DNA from 3 places in the Streptomyces sp. NPDC001980 genome. Region 3 is predicted to be linked to each of the others. Evidence: riboswitches for the same ligand, from Rfam matches in the RefSeq annotation. Region 3 holds a riboswitch; each other region holds the start of a gene.
The links. A riboswitch is a leader RNA that binds a small molecule or an ion and turns the genes downstream of it on or off. The one in region 3 is predicted to bind cyclic di-AMP.
Positions count from the first base shown of each region.

Region 1 (4,638 bases), on a different contig from region 3:
GTACAGCGTGGCCAGATGGGTGAGCTCGACGACGACGGCCGACGGCACGACACCGGGTGCGTACGGATCGCCGAACTGCGCGGCAAGCATCACCAGCAGCGGGCGGAACCGCTTCCCCCCGGCCCGTACGAGGTGCTGCGCGGCCTCCGTGATGAACGGGACCTCGCTCTTGGTGGCTTCTAGCAAGCCCTCCTCGACAGCCGTCAATCCGGCCTGGACATCGGCTTCCAGAGCCTGGTCCCGCACGCTCAGCCCGAACGGCCCGACGACGGTCACGAGGGGTCTCCTGTCTGCTGGTGTCTACTGGCGATTACACGGTTTGTCGATAGGTCGCTGCCATCACTCAAGTCAGCGTATCCGGTCAGGTTTCGATCACCGATAGCGCCCACGGTTACACCCCGGGCGCTATCGGATCATGACCGTTATGTTTTTGATCAGCCGATACGATCTGACATCCACTGACTTAACAGGAAGTACGGACAGTTGTCCCGAACCGAGGCCCAGGCCGTGTCCCGCAGCGGGCCCCGCGCCGGGTTCGGATCCCGGGTGGCACCCGGGCGCCCGTCCGGCGGTGAGCCCTCCGGACGACTGCGGCCCGGAATCGGCCCCGCCTCCCCCGACCGACGTCACCTGCCCGGGCGTACCCCGTCCGCCGCCCGCCCAAGCCGACGGGTGCACCCGATGCACGAACGGCGACACCCCGCACCCGTCCGTACACCCTTCCTCCACGAGACCACGCACGACGCCCTCCGCGTTTCGTTGGCCTACGCCCCCGGTCGACATCCTCCCGGTCGACGCCCTCCCGGTCGACGCCCTCCCGGTCCGCGTCCTCCCGGTCCGCGTTCCCTCGGTCCACCCCCTCGATCCGCATTTCCTTGACCGTCATCCCCCGACCGTCATCCCCTCGACCGACGGAACGGCGTCCCTGATCAATCCCTGCGCGCGCGTGGCGCCCGCGCACCTCCCCGCCGGCTCGCGGGAACGTCGGCACGTTCGGGTTCCCGCCCGGGACGGCCGCCATGACAACGACGCGCACCACAGGGGAGGTTCCGCCCTCACGGTGGACACGCCCACCGGAGATCACCGGTTCCACACCCCCCTCCCCCGACGTGACGAGAATCACGTACACACGCAACGACCCCCGACGCCCTCCCGACCACTCCGGACACCCGGCCCCGTCAACCGCCCGCCCCGACCTCCCCGTTGGGCCCGGTCGGCGCCACGCGCGCGTAGCCGAGGCTTCCGAAGTTGACGGAGGGTGCGCCGGAGAGGCACCCGATCGAGCGAGCAGGACAGTCGTCAGCACGCCCCCTCCCGGGTTCCACCCGCACTCAGCCGATCATCCACACAAACCGGCAATTCGGACTACTCGTAGAAATTGCCCATATCGAGAACCGTTCCACGCGCCCCACAGAGGCAATCCGCACGAATGTGCGCGAGGCGACTCCCCCCCGAACCAGGAAAAAGGCGGATTCCACGCATCCCTCATGTCTGATTTGCCGTTATTGCGATTTCGTGAAGTAGGTCACGTGGGCCCGGGTGACGCAAGGGCTGTAAGGCAACCCTTCCTTTCCTTTCCCTGTGGGCCAGTTGAAGGTTGGCAGCCGCAAAGGATCAAGCGCCCCATACGACGCAGATCAAGTTCAATCGGCATGTTGTGTGAATCAGCCTCTTGTTCCGGACATGTGCTCTCGCATACGTTCCGGCTCGCCGGGCGGACGCCGAATCCTGCCGCCGCCCGTACTGACCCATCGACGAGTTCATTCGCACGGCAGGAGCGGGGGACCCAGGTAAGTCGCCGGACCGGGCGGCCGACGTCACAGAACAGACGTCGTTCCGGAACGGCTAGGGGTGAAGTCGCATCGCCTTCGGACGGTGCGGCCGGGCACTCCCCGGGCCCGAACCCGACAGCTCACCTCGCAGGCGACGGAGAGGAACTTCGCCATGCCTGCTGCCGCTCAGCACCGCCGTCCCCGCCGTAACAGCATCATCCGTACGCTCGTCGTCGCCGGCACCGGCGCCGCCGTCCTCGCCCTGCCGCTCATCGGGGCCGCGTCCGCCTCCGCCGCCACCTCCTCCAGCACGACGGCCTCGACGACTCTCGCCGGGTACCCGAACAACCTCGACGGCTGGATCCGGGAGTCGCTCGCCATCATGGCGGAGAAGCACATACCAGGCACCTACAACGGCATCTACCGCAACCTGATGCGGGAGTCCTCCGGCAACCCGCGGGCCATCAACCTCTGGGACTCCAACGCGGCCAAGGGCATCCCGTCCAAGGGCCTGCTCCAGGTGATCGACCCGACGTTCAAGGCCTACCACGTGGACGGCACGTCGTTCGACATCTACGACCCGGTCGCGAACATCACCGCCGCCTGCAACTACGCCGCCGCGCGGTACGGCTCGATCGACAACGTCCACGGGGCGTACTGACCGACGTCCCGGATCAGACGTCCCAGGTCAGACGTCCTGGATCAGTCGAAGAGTCTTTCGAGGACGACGGCGATGCCGTCGTCCTCGTTCGACGCGGTGATCTCGTCGGCCATCGCCTTGAGTTCAGGGTGGGCGTTGGCCATCGCCACCCCGTAGGCCGCCCACTCGAACATCGGGATGTCGTTGGGCATGTCGCCGAAGGCGATGGCCTGTCCGGGGCTGAGCCCCAGACGGTCGGCGGCCAGCGCGAGCCCGGTCGCCTTGGTCACCCCGCACGGCTGCAGTTCGACAGTCCCCGGCCCCGACATCGTGACCGTCGCCAGCGATCCGACCACCGAGCGGGCGGTCGTCGCCAGTTCGTCGTCGGACAGGGTGTGGTGGCGCAGCAGCACCTTGCTGATGGGCGCGCACCACAGGTCGTCGCGCCGGGCGACGCGCAGCGCGGGCAGCGTGGGATGGGGCATCAGATAGCCGGGCTCGATGAGCGTGAGCCCGTCCACGCCGTCCTGGTCGACCGCCGCGTACACCTGGCCGACCTCGGCCTCGATCTTGCCGAGTGCGGTCTCCGCCAGTTCCCGGTCCAGGGTGACCGACCACAGCAGCCGGTCCGCGCCGGCGTCGTACACCTGCGCGCCCTGACCGCAGACCGCGAGTCCCGTGCAGCCGAGGTCGTCGAGGAGTGGGCGCACTCTCGGAGCCGGACGGCCGGTCACCACGAGGTGCCGGGCACCGGCCCGGCCGGCCCGCGTGAGCGCGGCGAGCGACCGTTCCGAGAGCGTGTCGTCGCCGCGCAGCAGCGTGCCGTCCAGGTCGGTGGCGATCAGTGAGTACGGGGAGGGTGCGACCATGATCAGAGAATACGGACAGCACGGCCCTGGGACTCACTGTGCGTTTCGGCCTCAAGTGGCTTTCGCCGCCTCCGTGATGGGGCCGTTGTCAGTGGCGGGCGTTACGTTTTACGAGATGCTCGGCACCTGCCCCGAGAGCCCGGCCGGCGATGCGCTGTACGTCGAGGAGGGCCGGCGGCTCGGACTCTGGTTCGACGGGGACGGCGATGCGGCCGAACTGGACGCCGCGCACCGGTGGTTGGGGCTGGACTTCGCCGACCCGGGCATCCGGCAGGCCCGGGATCCGCACGACGGCGGCCAGATCGAGAAGATCCTCGGGCGGCCGCTGCCGGTGGTGGTCTTCGGCATGTACTACCCCTACCCGGGCCGGGAGGCCCAGGGCGAGGCTGCGGGGGGGAGCGGCCAGGCCGCCCGGGTCGGTCGAGGAGTTCCTGGCCCGGCTGCGGGCAGCCGAGGAGGAGGTGTGGCCCTCGGGGGCCGGGTGACGGTCGGGCCCCGGGGTGTCAGGCGTGGGCCGCTGCCAGGTGGCCGGCGAGGCGCGGTGAGGCGAACGCCGTACCGCACACGAACCGCATCACCGGGCCGTACGACGCCGCCGCCGGGAGGCCCGTGAAGTACAGGCCGGGTACGGAGGAGACGTATCCGGCGCCGAGTCTCGGGGCGCCGCGCGTGACGGCGACCCGGGTGCGCAGCTCGGCGCCCAGGAAGTCCATCGCGGCGGTGTCCACGCGGTAGCCGGTGGCGGCTATGACGTGGTCGGCGGTGAGGCGGTCGATGCCGCCGTCGTGGGTGCGGACGGTGAGGACCGGAGCACCGCCGGAGGTGTCGGCGCCGGTCACAGCGGCGACCTCGCGGACCTGGACCTTGCCTTCGAAACGGTCGCGCAGCCACCAGGCGCCGAGCGGGCCGAGCACCCGGCGGACCAGGTAGTGGCGGGTCTGCGCCGGGAGGTAGCGGTAGGGGTGCGGGTAGTAGCTGAGTGCCCACAGGGACCAGGCCCGGCCGAACGGCGACTCAGGGCGCAGCTTCGGCTGGTCCCAGGGCGGGGCGCCGAAGGCGACCTTGCCACGCCCTCGCGAGACCACCCGCACCTGGGCGCCGGCCTCGGCGGCGAGGGCCGCCGTCTCCAGCGCGGACTGCCCGGCGCCGACGACGATCAGCTCCTTGCCGGAGAAACGGGTCAGGTCGTGGTGCTGGGAGCTGTGCGAGACCGGTCCCGCGGGTCCGTCGGCGCCCGCCCGGGCGAGCTCGGCGGGGAGGCGGGCGAGCCCGGACAGGCCGGTGGCGACGACGACCGCACGAGCCGTGAACGACTCCCCCGAGTCCAGCTTCAGTTCAAAACCCGCCGAGCCTCGCG
Region 1 is NZ_JBEOYD010000009.1:223,336-227,973, reverse strand. Features, by position in the region: gene ABT137_RS16670 (polyprenyl synthetase family protein) at 1-276, opposite strand, end outside; cyclic di-AMP (ydaO/yuaA leader) riboswitch at 1,743-1,941, shown strand; gene ABT137_RS16665 (transglycosylase SLT domain-containing protein) at 1,945-2,433, shown strand; gene ABT137_RS16660 (HAD family hydrolase) at 2,475-3,281, opposite strand; gene ABT137_RS16655 (FAD-dependent oxidoreductase) at 3,785-4,638, opposite strand, start outside.
Region 1: it holds a riboswitch for cyclic di-AMP, as region 3 does, so the genes downstream of both, ABT137_RS16665 (transglycosylase SLT domain-containing protein) here and ABT137_RS51085 (C40 family peptidase) in region 3, are expected to answer to the same signal.

Region 2 (4,638 bases), on a different contig from region 3:
GCAGCGCGAGCTGCGGACCGTACGGGAGGAGCTGCCGGCCTACGTCTACGCCGGGTGGCTGGGGGTGGCCGAGCCGTTCGTGCTCGGGTCGATGCGGGCGCGCCAGATGGCCCGGGAGTACGCCGCGTACCACTTCGGGAAGGCGGCGGGGCGGGCGGTCACCGAGTACGAGGGATACGCGACGACGCTGGCGCTGCTGCGGCGCCGGGGGCAGCGGGGGCGGGCGGGGGCCGACTTCGTGGTGCGGGAACGGGAGCTCCTCACGGAGCTGTGGAACCGACGGGAGCTGGTGCGGCCGGCCCTGGAGTACGCGGCGCGGACGGCTGCGCCGGGCGGGTGGCGGCCGGTGTACGCCGGTTATGCGCCGTCGGCTTACGGGGCGGCGGTGCCGTATCCGGCCTACAACCCGTATCGGAGCTAGTGCTCCGGAGTCGCGGACGGCTCGGCACCGCCGGAATGCGCCGTGGGGGCTGAGCGCCGTTGCGGCGGAAAAGAGAAAAGAACGAGGGAGCGGAAGCCGTCAGGCCGAAGCCGTCGTCAGCTTCGTCAGTTCCTCGTCCGTCAGCGTCAGGTCCGCCACGCCCAGCAGGGGCGGGAGCTGTTCGAGGGTGCGGGCCGAGGCGATCGGGGCCGTGATGGTGGGCTGGGCTGCCAGCCAGGCCAGGGCGACCGTGGGGATCGGGGCCTCGTGGGCCGCGGCGATCTCGTCCAGGGCCGCCAGCACCTTCTGGCCGCGCTCCGACTCGGCGTACTGGGCGGCGCGGCCCGCTCGCACGCTGTCGACCGTCGTACCGGGGCGGTACTTGCCGGTAAGGAAGCCGGCGGCCAGCGAGAAGTAGGGAACGGCCGCGAGGCCGGTGCGGGAGGCCAGGTCCTGGAGGGGGCCCTCGTAGGTGTCGCGGGAGACCAGGTTGTAGTGGGGCTGGAGGGCCACGTACCGGGCGAGGCCCTCGCGGTCGGAGAAGTCCAGGGACTCCTGGAGTCGCTCCGGCGTGATGTTGGACGCGGCGATGTGCCGGACCTTGCCCGCCCGCACCAGCTCGTCCAGCGCACCGATGATCTCCTCGACCGGGATCTCGGGCTTGTCGAAGTGCGTGTAGTACAGGTCGATGTGGTCGGTGCCGAGACGGCGCAGGGAGGCGTCCGCGGCGGCCTTGATGTTGGCGGCGGACAGGCCCAGGTACTCGGGGTGCTGGCTGACCTTCGTCGCGATGACGACGTCGTCGCGGTTGCCGCGCGCCTTGACCCACTTGCCGATGATCGTCTCGGACTCGCCGCCCTTGTTGCCCTCGATCCACGCCGTGTACGAGTCGGCGGTGTCGACGAAGTTGCCGCCCGCGGCGGCGTAGGCGTCGAGGACGGCGAAGGAGGTGGCCTCGTCGGCGGTCCAGCCGAAGACGTTGCCGCCGAGGGCGAGCGGGAAGACCTCCAGGTCGGAGGCGCCGAGCTTGCGGAGGGACGGGGAAGCGGAAGAAGCACTCATACTTCACTTCAACACGCGTCGCCGGGCACCCCATGCCGGTGCAACACGAAGTTCTTGTAAAGGCGCACGGCTGAAGGCGCACCGCCTGCCCGAGGCGTGGCAGGCAGACCGGCGGCCCTGACGCCGGGGGGTTGCCGTCAGGGCCGCCGGAGGCCGGAAGGTGAGGTCCGGGTCCTGGTCAGGGCCAGGGTCAGGGGTTGAGGCCCTTGCCGCGCAGCCAGGTCATCGGGTCGATGGCGGTGGCCTGGCCGTTCGGGTGGACCTCCAGGTGGAGGTGCGGGCCGGTCACGTTGCCGGTGGCGCCCACGCGGCCGATGACGTCGCCGGTGGCGACCTTCTGGCCGACCTTGACGCCGATCGAGGACTGGTGGCAGAACCACAGCTCGGTGCCGTCGTCCAGGGTGATGATCGTGCGGTAGCCGTAGGAGCCGGCCCAGCCCGCCTCGGTGACCGTGCCGCTGTGCACGGCCTTGATCAGCGTGCCGGTGGGCGCGGCGAAGTCGAGGCCGGTGTGGTAGCCGGAGGCCCACATGGAGCCGGCCTGGCCGAAGGTGCCGGTGATCGTGTACGAGACGACGGGCAGCGTGTACTGCTTGGCCAGCTCGGCGAGGCGGGCCTGCTCGGCCTTCTGCTTCGCGGAGGCCTCGGCCTTCTCCTTGGCGTCGGCGGCCTTGGCCGCGGCCGCCTTCTCCGCCTTGGCCTCGGCGTCCGCGACCGCCTTGTCGGCGGCGGCGACGGCCTTGGCGCTGGCCTTGGTGTCGAGCTGGTTCTGCTGCTGCGCGGCCTGGGCGATGATCCGGCTGCGCAGCGCCTCGCCGGCGTCGGACGAGGAGGAGTCCGAGTCGGTGGCGGTCGTCGTGGTGACGCTGCTGAGCGTGGTCTGGGTGGCCTGGTGGCCGCCGTCCTCGCCGAGCAGCGAGTCGACGGAGGACGGCAGGTCGGGCAGCGAGATGGAGACCGGCGGCTTGCCGGTGTTGGCGCTGGCCATGCCGCCCGCGCCGACGGCGGCTATGACGCCGACGCCGAGAACCGTGGAGCTGCGGGCGAGCCCGCCGCCCTTCTGCTTGGCGACCCGGTGCCGGCCGCGTACCGCGGAGAGGGACTCCTCGGTGGGGTTCCACTCCTCGAAGGGGCCCTCGTCGGCGCGGTAGCCGCCGTAGCCGAAGGTGTCGGGCTGACGCTGGCTGGGCACGAAGGGGGCTGTCGGAGCAGGCGGGTTGGACGCCACGCGGGCGCACTCCTTTCCTTCCGCCGCCTACCGGGTTAGCTGACGGGTTCGGAGCGGGAAGGTCTCCTACGCGCGTATACCGGCCGTTTCGTACCCGGCGGTAGCCGTGCGATTCACCCCAAGGTGGTGGTTCCCCGGTTCCCTTGCGGGATTCGGCGCGTGCGCACGGAGCCGTCGCGGGTGACGGCTGGGACGACCGCGCTGCGTTATCGAACGTTAATAGACCCGGCTACCAGATTCCAAGCCGTTCGTCTTGATCATTAAGCTTTCAAAGCTTGGACTTACCTGCCACGACCGGTCAAAAACGGTCGAGTCGACGGTGCCCACCGCTCAGCTCAGGAGTCACACAGGTTTTGATGGCGACTCAGTTGTTATGCGCAGGGCGGTCATCCGGACACCGACCGTGACCACACCCCGCTCAGGGCCGTCGTACGGCGAGCAGTGCCATGTCGTCCGCCATGCCGCCGCCGGTGGCGCGCAGGAACGCGGCCGGTGGACGTGCGTGATGAGGAACACAGACCTGGGCATGACTCAGGGCCGGAATCCTCGAATTCTTGGATTCCGGCCCTGAGTTTCAGTAGCGGGGACAGGATTTGAACCTGCGACCTCTGGGTTATGAGCCCAGCGAGCTACCGAGCTGCTCCACCCCGCGTCGGTGACACCAGCATACGCCATCGGAAGAGGGGAAGTCACACGGGTGAAGACTCACGGGGTCGGCGGAGGGGCGGCGGGGGCCGCCGTGGGGTCAGTGGACGCCGAAATGCCGGGCCTGGGCGACCGCCTCGCGGGGGCCGCCGTCGAACGGCTGACCGTGCCCCGGCAGCAGGACGGTGTCCTTGGACAGGCCGGCGATGCCGTCCAGCGACGCGAGGGCGGCGGCGGAGTCGTGGGTGAAGGCACGGCAGACCAGGCAGGGGCCGGTGTGCCCGGTGAAGGCCTCCTGGGTGACCAGGGCGTCGCCGGTGAAGAGCAGGCCCTGGTCGGGGAAGTGGAAGCCGGTGCTGCCGGGGGTGTGGCCGGGCAGCGCGACCGCCTGCGGCCGCCCGGGCACGCCGTCCAGCCGCGCACCGTCGCCGAACGTGCGTGCCCGGGCGGGCGGCGGTGCGGTGAAGGCGCCCTGGCGGGCCATGGTCACCATGGTGGCGAGCGCGGCGGGACGGCGGACGAGGTACGGCAGCGGGGAGCGTTCGGACTTGGCGTGCCGCATGGCCTTGCGCGGGCCGTCCATGAGCATGGCCCGGTCGTCCTCGTGGACCCACACCTCCGCGCCGGCCTGCTGGAGCTCCGCCGTGAGACCGGTGTGATCGGGGTGCGCGTGGGTGATCAGGACGGCCCGGATGTCGGCCGGGCTCCGTCCCGCGGCGGCCAGGTGGTCGAGGAGCGTGCGCCGCTGTCCGGGCAGGCCGGCGTCGACGAGGGTCAGCCCGTCCGGGTGATCCACCAGGTAGAAGTTGACGAGGGGGTCACCCAGCCGGACAACGCCTGGAGCGACCTCCGGGCCGGCGCCGGGGTGGGCGGATCGGGGGCGGGACTGGCGCATGGCGCTCTGCTCTCGGGAAGGGGGATGGACGACGGGGGAGGATCGTGAACGGGCTGCTCAGAACATGCTGTTGCCGTTCACCGAGGTGGCCGGGACGGCCTGGGTGAGCGCCCAGTGCTCGACGATCCTGCCGTGGCGCACCCGGAAGATCTCGTACACCGAGGTGCCCAGGTCCGAGGGGCTGTTCTGGTCGTGGAGGTGGACCGCGACGAGGTCGCCCTCGGCGACGACCTTGGCGACGGTGGCCTGGTACTGCGGATGCGCGGCGAACAGGGCCGCGTAGGCCTGCTTGGTCGCGGCCGCGCCGTCGGCGAGCGTCGGGTCGTGCTGGAGCAGGTTCGGCGCGACGTAGCGGTCGACCGCGGTCACGTCCTTCCGCCCGGTCAG
Region 2 is NZ_JBEOYD010000006.1:338,971-343,608, reverse strand. Features, by position in the region: gene ABT137_RS12435 (PrsW family intramembrane metalloprotease) at 1-421, shown strand, start outside; gene ABT137_RS12430 (aldo/keto reductase) at 521-1,483, opposite strand; gene ABT137_RS12425 (M23 family metallopeptidase) at 1,674-2,711, opposite strand; cyclic di-AMP (ydaO/yuaA leader) riboswitch at 2,721-2,879, opposite strand; tRNA gene ABT137_RS12420 (tRNA-Met) at 3,290-3,363, opposite strand; gene ABT137_RS12415 (MBL fold metallo-hydrolase) at 3,457-4,251, opposite strand; gene ABT137_RS12410 (nuclear transport factor 2 family protein) at 4,309-4,638, opposite strand, start outside.
Region 2: it holds a riboswitch for cyclic di-AMP, as region 3 does, so the genes downstream of both, ABT137_RS12425 (M23 family metallopeptidase) here and ABT137_RS51085 (C40 family peptidase) in region 3, are expected to answer to the same signal.

Region 3 (4,638 bases):
GGGGCTCGGACGACGGCTGGTCGGAGGACGGCTGGTCGGACGACGGCTGCTCGGTCGCCGGCTCGGACGGCTCGGCGCTCTGCGACTCGGCCGGCGGCGCGACCGGGCTGGCGGTCTCGCTCGGTTCGGACGGCTCCGCGCTCTGGGACGGCGGCTGCTCGCCGGCCCCCGCACCGCACGTGCGGCCGGAGTTGATGCAGTCGACCATCGTCCGCATCAGGCTCTCGTCGAAGACGTTGATGAAGTCTCCGTGGTCGGTGACCGGCTTGTGCAGCTGCTCGGGGAACGAGTCCACCGCGAACAGCGGGACCGTACGGCCGCCGTCCTGGAGGCTCGGCGCGTCCACGGCGTAGACGATGCGCTGCACCAGCTGCGGGATGGCCTGGAAGCCGGCCGGGCAGCTCCCGTCGGGGGCCTCGAACGCCACGTGGGTGCGGTGGTTGGCGCTGTCGATGTTCCGGCCGTCCCAGCAGCTCTGGAACCTGAACGTGCGCACGACGTCACTGCCCGACGGGCAGAGTGGGTACTTGTCCTTGAGCTGCCGGTCCTCGTAACCGGTGCAGCTCCAGGAGGCGTTGGCGTTGGCCGGGCCGTTGACGAACGCCTTGGCGTCGCCGGTGATGATGCGCAGCAGCCGCGGCATCTCGGTGACCTTGGAGGTCGGGTTGCCCTCGAAGGTCAGCGTGACCTCCTTCGCCGTCACGATCTGCCCGGCGTTGCCCTCGGTGCCGCCGCCCGGCTTGTCGGCGTCCCGCTCCTGCTTGCCGTTCTGCAGCCGCAGCACGGGCCAGTAGTACGTGGACTTGTCGCCCTGGTCCGCGCAGCTGGTGTCGGCGTTCGCGAGGTCCTGGTCGCTGGCGAAGGCGTTGTTGGACTGGTTGCCGATGTAGTCGTGGAAGTGGTGGGCGCCGTTGGAGACACCGGGCGCGACGATCACGTTGTCCGAGTTGAACAGTCCGTTCGCGTTGACGCCACAGCTGGAGGAGAAGGTGCCGGTGGAGCCGCCGGGCTGCTCGGCCGGGGTCGAGACGTTGGGCTGGACGGAGGTGATGTCCGCGTAGTCGGCGGCGACCGGGCCGTTGCCGCCCTGGCCGCCGGCGCCGGTGCCCTGGCTCGGCGCGGCGCTGCCCTGGCCGCTCTGGCTCGGCGTGGCACCGTCCTGGGGGGTGGCCGACTGCCCGTCGCCCTGGTTCGAGGAGCGCAGGGTGCAGGCGGCGAGGTCGTCGAGGCCCTGCGGGCGGTCGCCCTCGCGGTCGATGGCGTCCGCGATGCGCTGGATCGACTCGGACCGCTTCTCCTTCAGCGGGTCGATGATCGCCTGGTCGGCGACGCCGGGGTTCTGCTCGATCTCGGCGGCGGACGCCGTGAGTTGCTGGTAGGCGGCCGCGATCTGCTGGTCCAGCTGGGCGAGTTCACGGTCGACGTCGGCCCGGGCGCCGTCGGGCACCGCCGTGAGCCGGCTGCCGACGTCGGGGCAGTAGATCGTGGGCGCGGACAGCACCTGGCCGGTGGCGACCTGGCCCTGGTCTCCGCCGCTCTCGGTGGCCGAGGCATAGACGTTCACCGCGACCAGTCCTCCGCCGCCGAGCATCAGGGCGACCGCTGCGAAGGTCGCGCGTTGTGCGCCGGTCGGGCGTCTGCGCCTGTTGGGTCTCAAGGTCGTTCCCCTGCATGTCGTGGGCGGCCGGGCATAGAAATCCCCCGCCCTATACGACACGTGACGCCACTGTGTTCAACAGACCCACGAATTCACGGTGACCTCACAGAAAGCGGGCGTTCCGGAGCAGGGGGACGCGACCGACGGCAACGCCTCGGTGACCCTGCGAATGCAATGGAAGCGCGCGAAATGCCGTGCCCTACGGTCGAGTTTCGAACGCTACGACGAACATCACAATTACGTATCGGACATTAGCCACTTCAACCTTCACACGAGTGACACAAGTTGGCTAAGTTGACGGGCAAGCCGCTCGGCTCCCCCCGGCGAATCCCGTCGGGCCGCGCGGCCTCCGCCGAGTCCGGTGCCCCTCAGGGGCGGATCCGGAGCCGGGGACCCAACCGAACACTGGGGTGAATCGGCCGACCGTCCGCAAGGGCAGAGGCCGTAGGGCATGCCTTCCGGACTTCACCGCGCCCGAACCCGACAGCTAACTCGGTAGGCGGAGTACGGAAGGAGCACGACCCCTCAATGGCGCCCGAAAGCCGTGACGAGGTTCGACAGCGGATCGACAGCCTCTACGACCAGGCCGAGAACGCCACCGGGAACTACAACGCCACCCGTGCGATGAGCGGGGGCTCGCGTTCACGCGGCGTCCCGCTGTTCAAGCGGCCCCGTCGCGACGACCCGGGCCTCGACAACATCGCCCGGGAGTGGTTCGAGGGGGCGCGTTCGAAGCTGGGGCCGAGCGTGCCGGCCGCACTTCCGTCCGACCGGCAGCCCGACCGACCCGGCCCGCGGCGGCCCGTCAGCTCCATGGCCGCCGACCTGCTCGGCCAGCTGGAGGACTCCGGACCGGCCCGGCTGGAGCTGACCGCGGGGCCGTCCGCGCAGAGCGAGATCGAGGTCGTCCGCGAGCTGCCGGCGCGCCCGAGGCTGGAGTTGACGGCGGGGCCCGCGACGGCGCTGCCGGCGGCGCCTTCGGGTGCGCCGAGGGCGCTGCCCGCCGCCGCGCCGCAGCGAGCCACGCCGGGTACCTCCAAGACCAAGAACCAGCTCAAGCTCGCCAAGGCGCGCGAGGTGCTGTTCCAGCGCACCGGGCAGCGCGCGATCGCCGCCCTCGACCCGGCACCGGCCCCGATCCCGGTCGCCCAGGCCGCTCCGGCGGCGCCCAGTCCCTGGCCCACGCCCGAGGCCCAGGTCCCGGCGCAGCAGTGGCAGGCTCCCGCGGTCGGCATACCGAACCAGCGCACCGGCAGCGGCTCCTTCCGGGGCGACTCGGCCGCCGCCACGCGCGCGCTCCCGGCGGTGACCGAGACGGGCGGCATCCCGATCGTGTCCCCGTCGGACACCGGTACCTTCCGCATCATGACCCCGGGGGGTGCCGACAGCGCCCCGACCCGGGCCGCGGCGGACGCGGGCGGCTTCCGCGTCATGACCCCGGGCGGTTCGGGCGGCGGGACCTACCAGACCGCGTCCACCATGGACGCGGGCACCGCCCAGGGTCCGGCCCCGTCCCCGGGGGACACCGGTTCCTTCCGCATCATGACGCCGGGTGCCACGGGCTCGTTCCCGATGCCGACCCCGGGCGACGCGGGCGCCGTCCCGACCCCGGACCCCATGAGCACGAGCGCCTTCCCGACCGCGGACCCCATGGCGAGCACCAGCGTCTTCCCGACGGCGGCTCCCACGAACACGGGCGCCTTCCCGACCGCCGCCCCCACGGACAGCGGCGTCTTCCCGACCGCGGCGCCCGCCCCGGCCCCCGGCCCGATGGACCCCGGCGGCTTCCGGGTCATGTCGCCGAACGCGCCTGCCGCCTACGCCGACATCCCTCCGGTCGCCGCCGACACCGCCTACGCCTACGCCGCGTACCCCACGGCGGCTCCCGTCGCCCCCGCGACGCCGATGGCCACCATGCCGCCGGCCGCGCCCTTCGCCGCGGCACCCGCCGCCGACATGTACGGCTCCTACGCGGCAGGCATGCAGCCCGACGGCGCCTACGCCTACGCCTACGCCGCCACCATGGCCATGCCCACGGCGATGGCAGCGCCCGCCGCCGCTATGCCCGCGCAGATGCCCGCGCAGATGGGGGCACCCATGGCGGCCCCGATGACAGCGCCCATGACGGCACCCCTCGCACCGGCGATGGCCGCGATGCCGACGGCCATGACCGCGCCGCCCGAGGCGATGATGGCGGCCCCGCCCACCATGGCGATGCCCACTGCCGCCCCCGCCCCGGTCGTCACCGCCCCGCTCCCCACCACGCCCCTGCCGACCGCACCCCCGCAGGTCCCCGCCCCGGTTCTCCCCGCGGCCGCGCCCGGCGCCTACGCCGACCCCGGCGTCTTCCTCCAGCCGGGCGCCGGGGCCGAGCCGGGCAAGGCCATGAAGGCGCTGGCGTTCGCGCGGGAGCAGATAGGCCGGCCGTGTGTCTGGGGAGCGACCGGGCCGGGGGCGTACGACGCCTCCAGCCTGACCCAGGCCGCCTGGCGCGCCGCCGGCGTATCGCTGCCGCGCACCGCGCCGGAGCAGACCCTGGCCGGCACCCCGATCACGCTGGCCGCCGTCGAGCCCGGTGACCTGGTCTTCTTCTTCGACGACGACAGTCACGTCGGGATCTACGCGGGCGGCGGCGCGATGGTGCACGCGCCGAGCCCCGGGGCGCTCATCCGCGAGGAGTCGATCTACAACGCCGGGGAGTCGGCGATCCACCGCGTGATCCGCCCGGCCTGACCCCCGGCCGTCGGGCTCAGACCCTCCGCCGCCGGGTGCGCCAGCTCTCGTGGTGGTCCAGGAGGGTCTCCTCGACGGGCCGGTAGGCGAGGCCCAGTTCGTTGACGCTGCGGCCGTTGTCGACGCGGAAGCGGATGCCGAGGTGGTTGCGTATGTAGTCCTGGGTCAGGCCGAAGAGCGGGCCCAGGACCCGTACCGGCCCGTGCGGGAGTGCGGTGCGCGGCAGGCGCGGGTCCCACGGGTGGCGG
Region 3 is NZ_JBEOYD010000026.1:93,951-98,588, reverse strand. Features, by position in the region: gene ABT137_RS32835 (DUF1996 domain-containing protein) at 1-1,591, opposite strand, end outside; cyclic di-AMP (ydaO/yuaA leader) riboswitch at 1,998-2,175, shown strand; gene ABT137_RS51085 (C40 family peptidase) at 2,186-4,390, shown strand; gene ABT137_RS32825 (NAD-dependent epimerase/dehydratase family protein) at 4,407-4,638, opposite strand, start outside.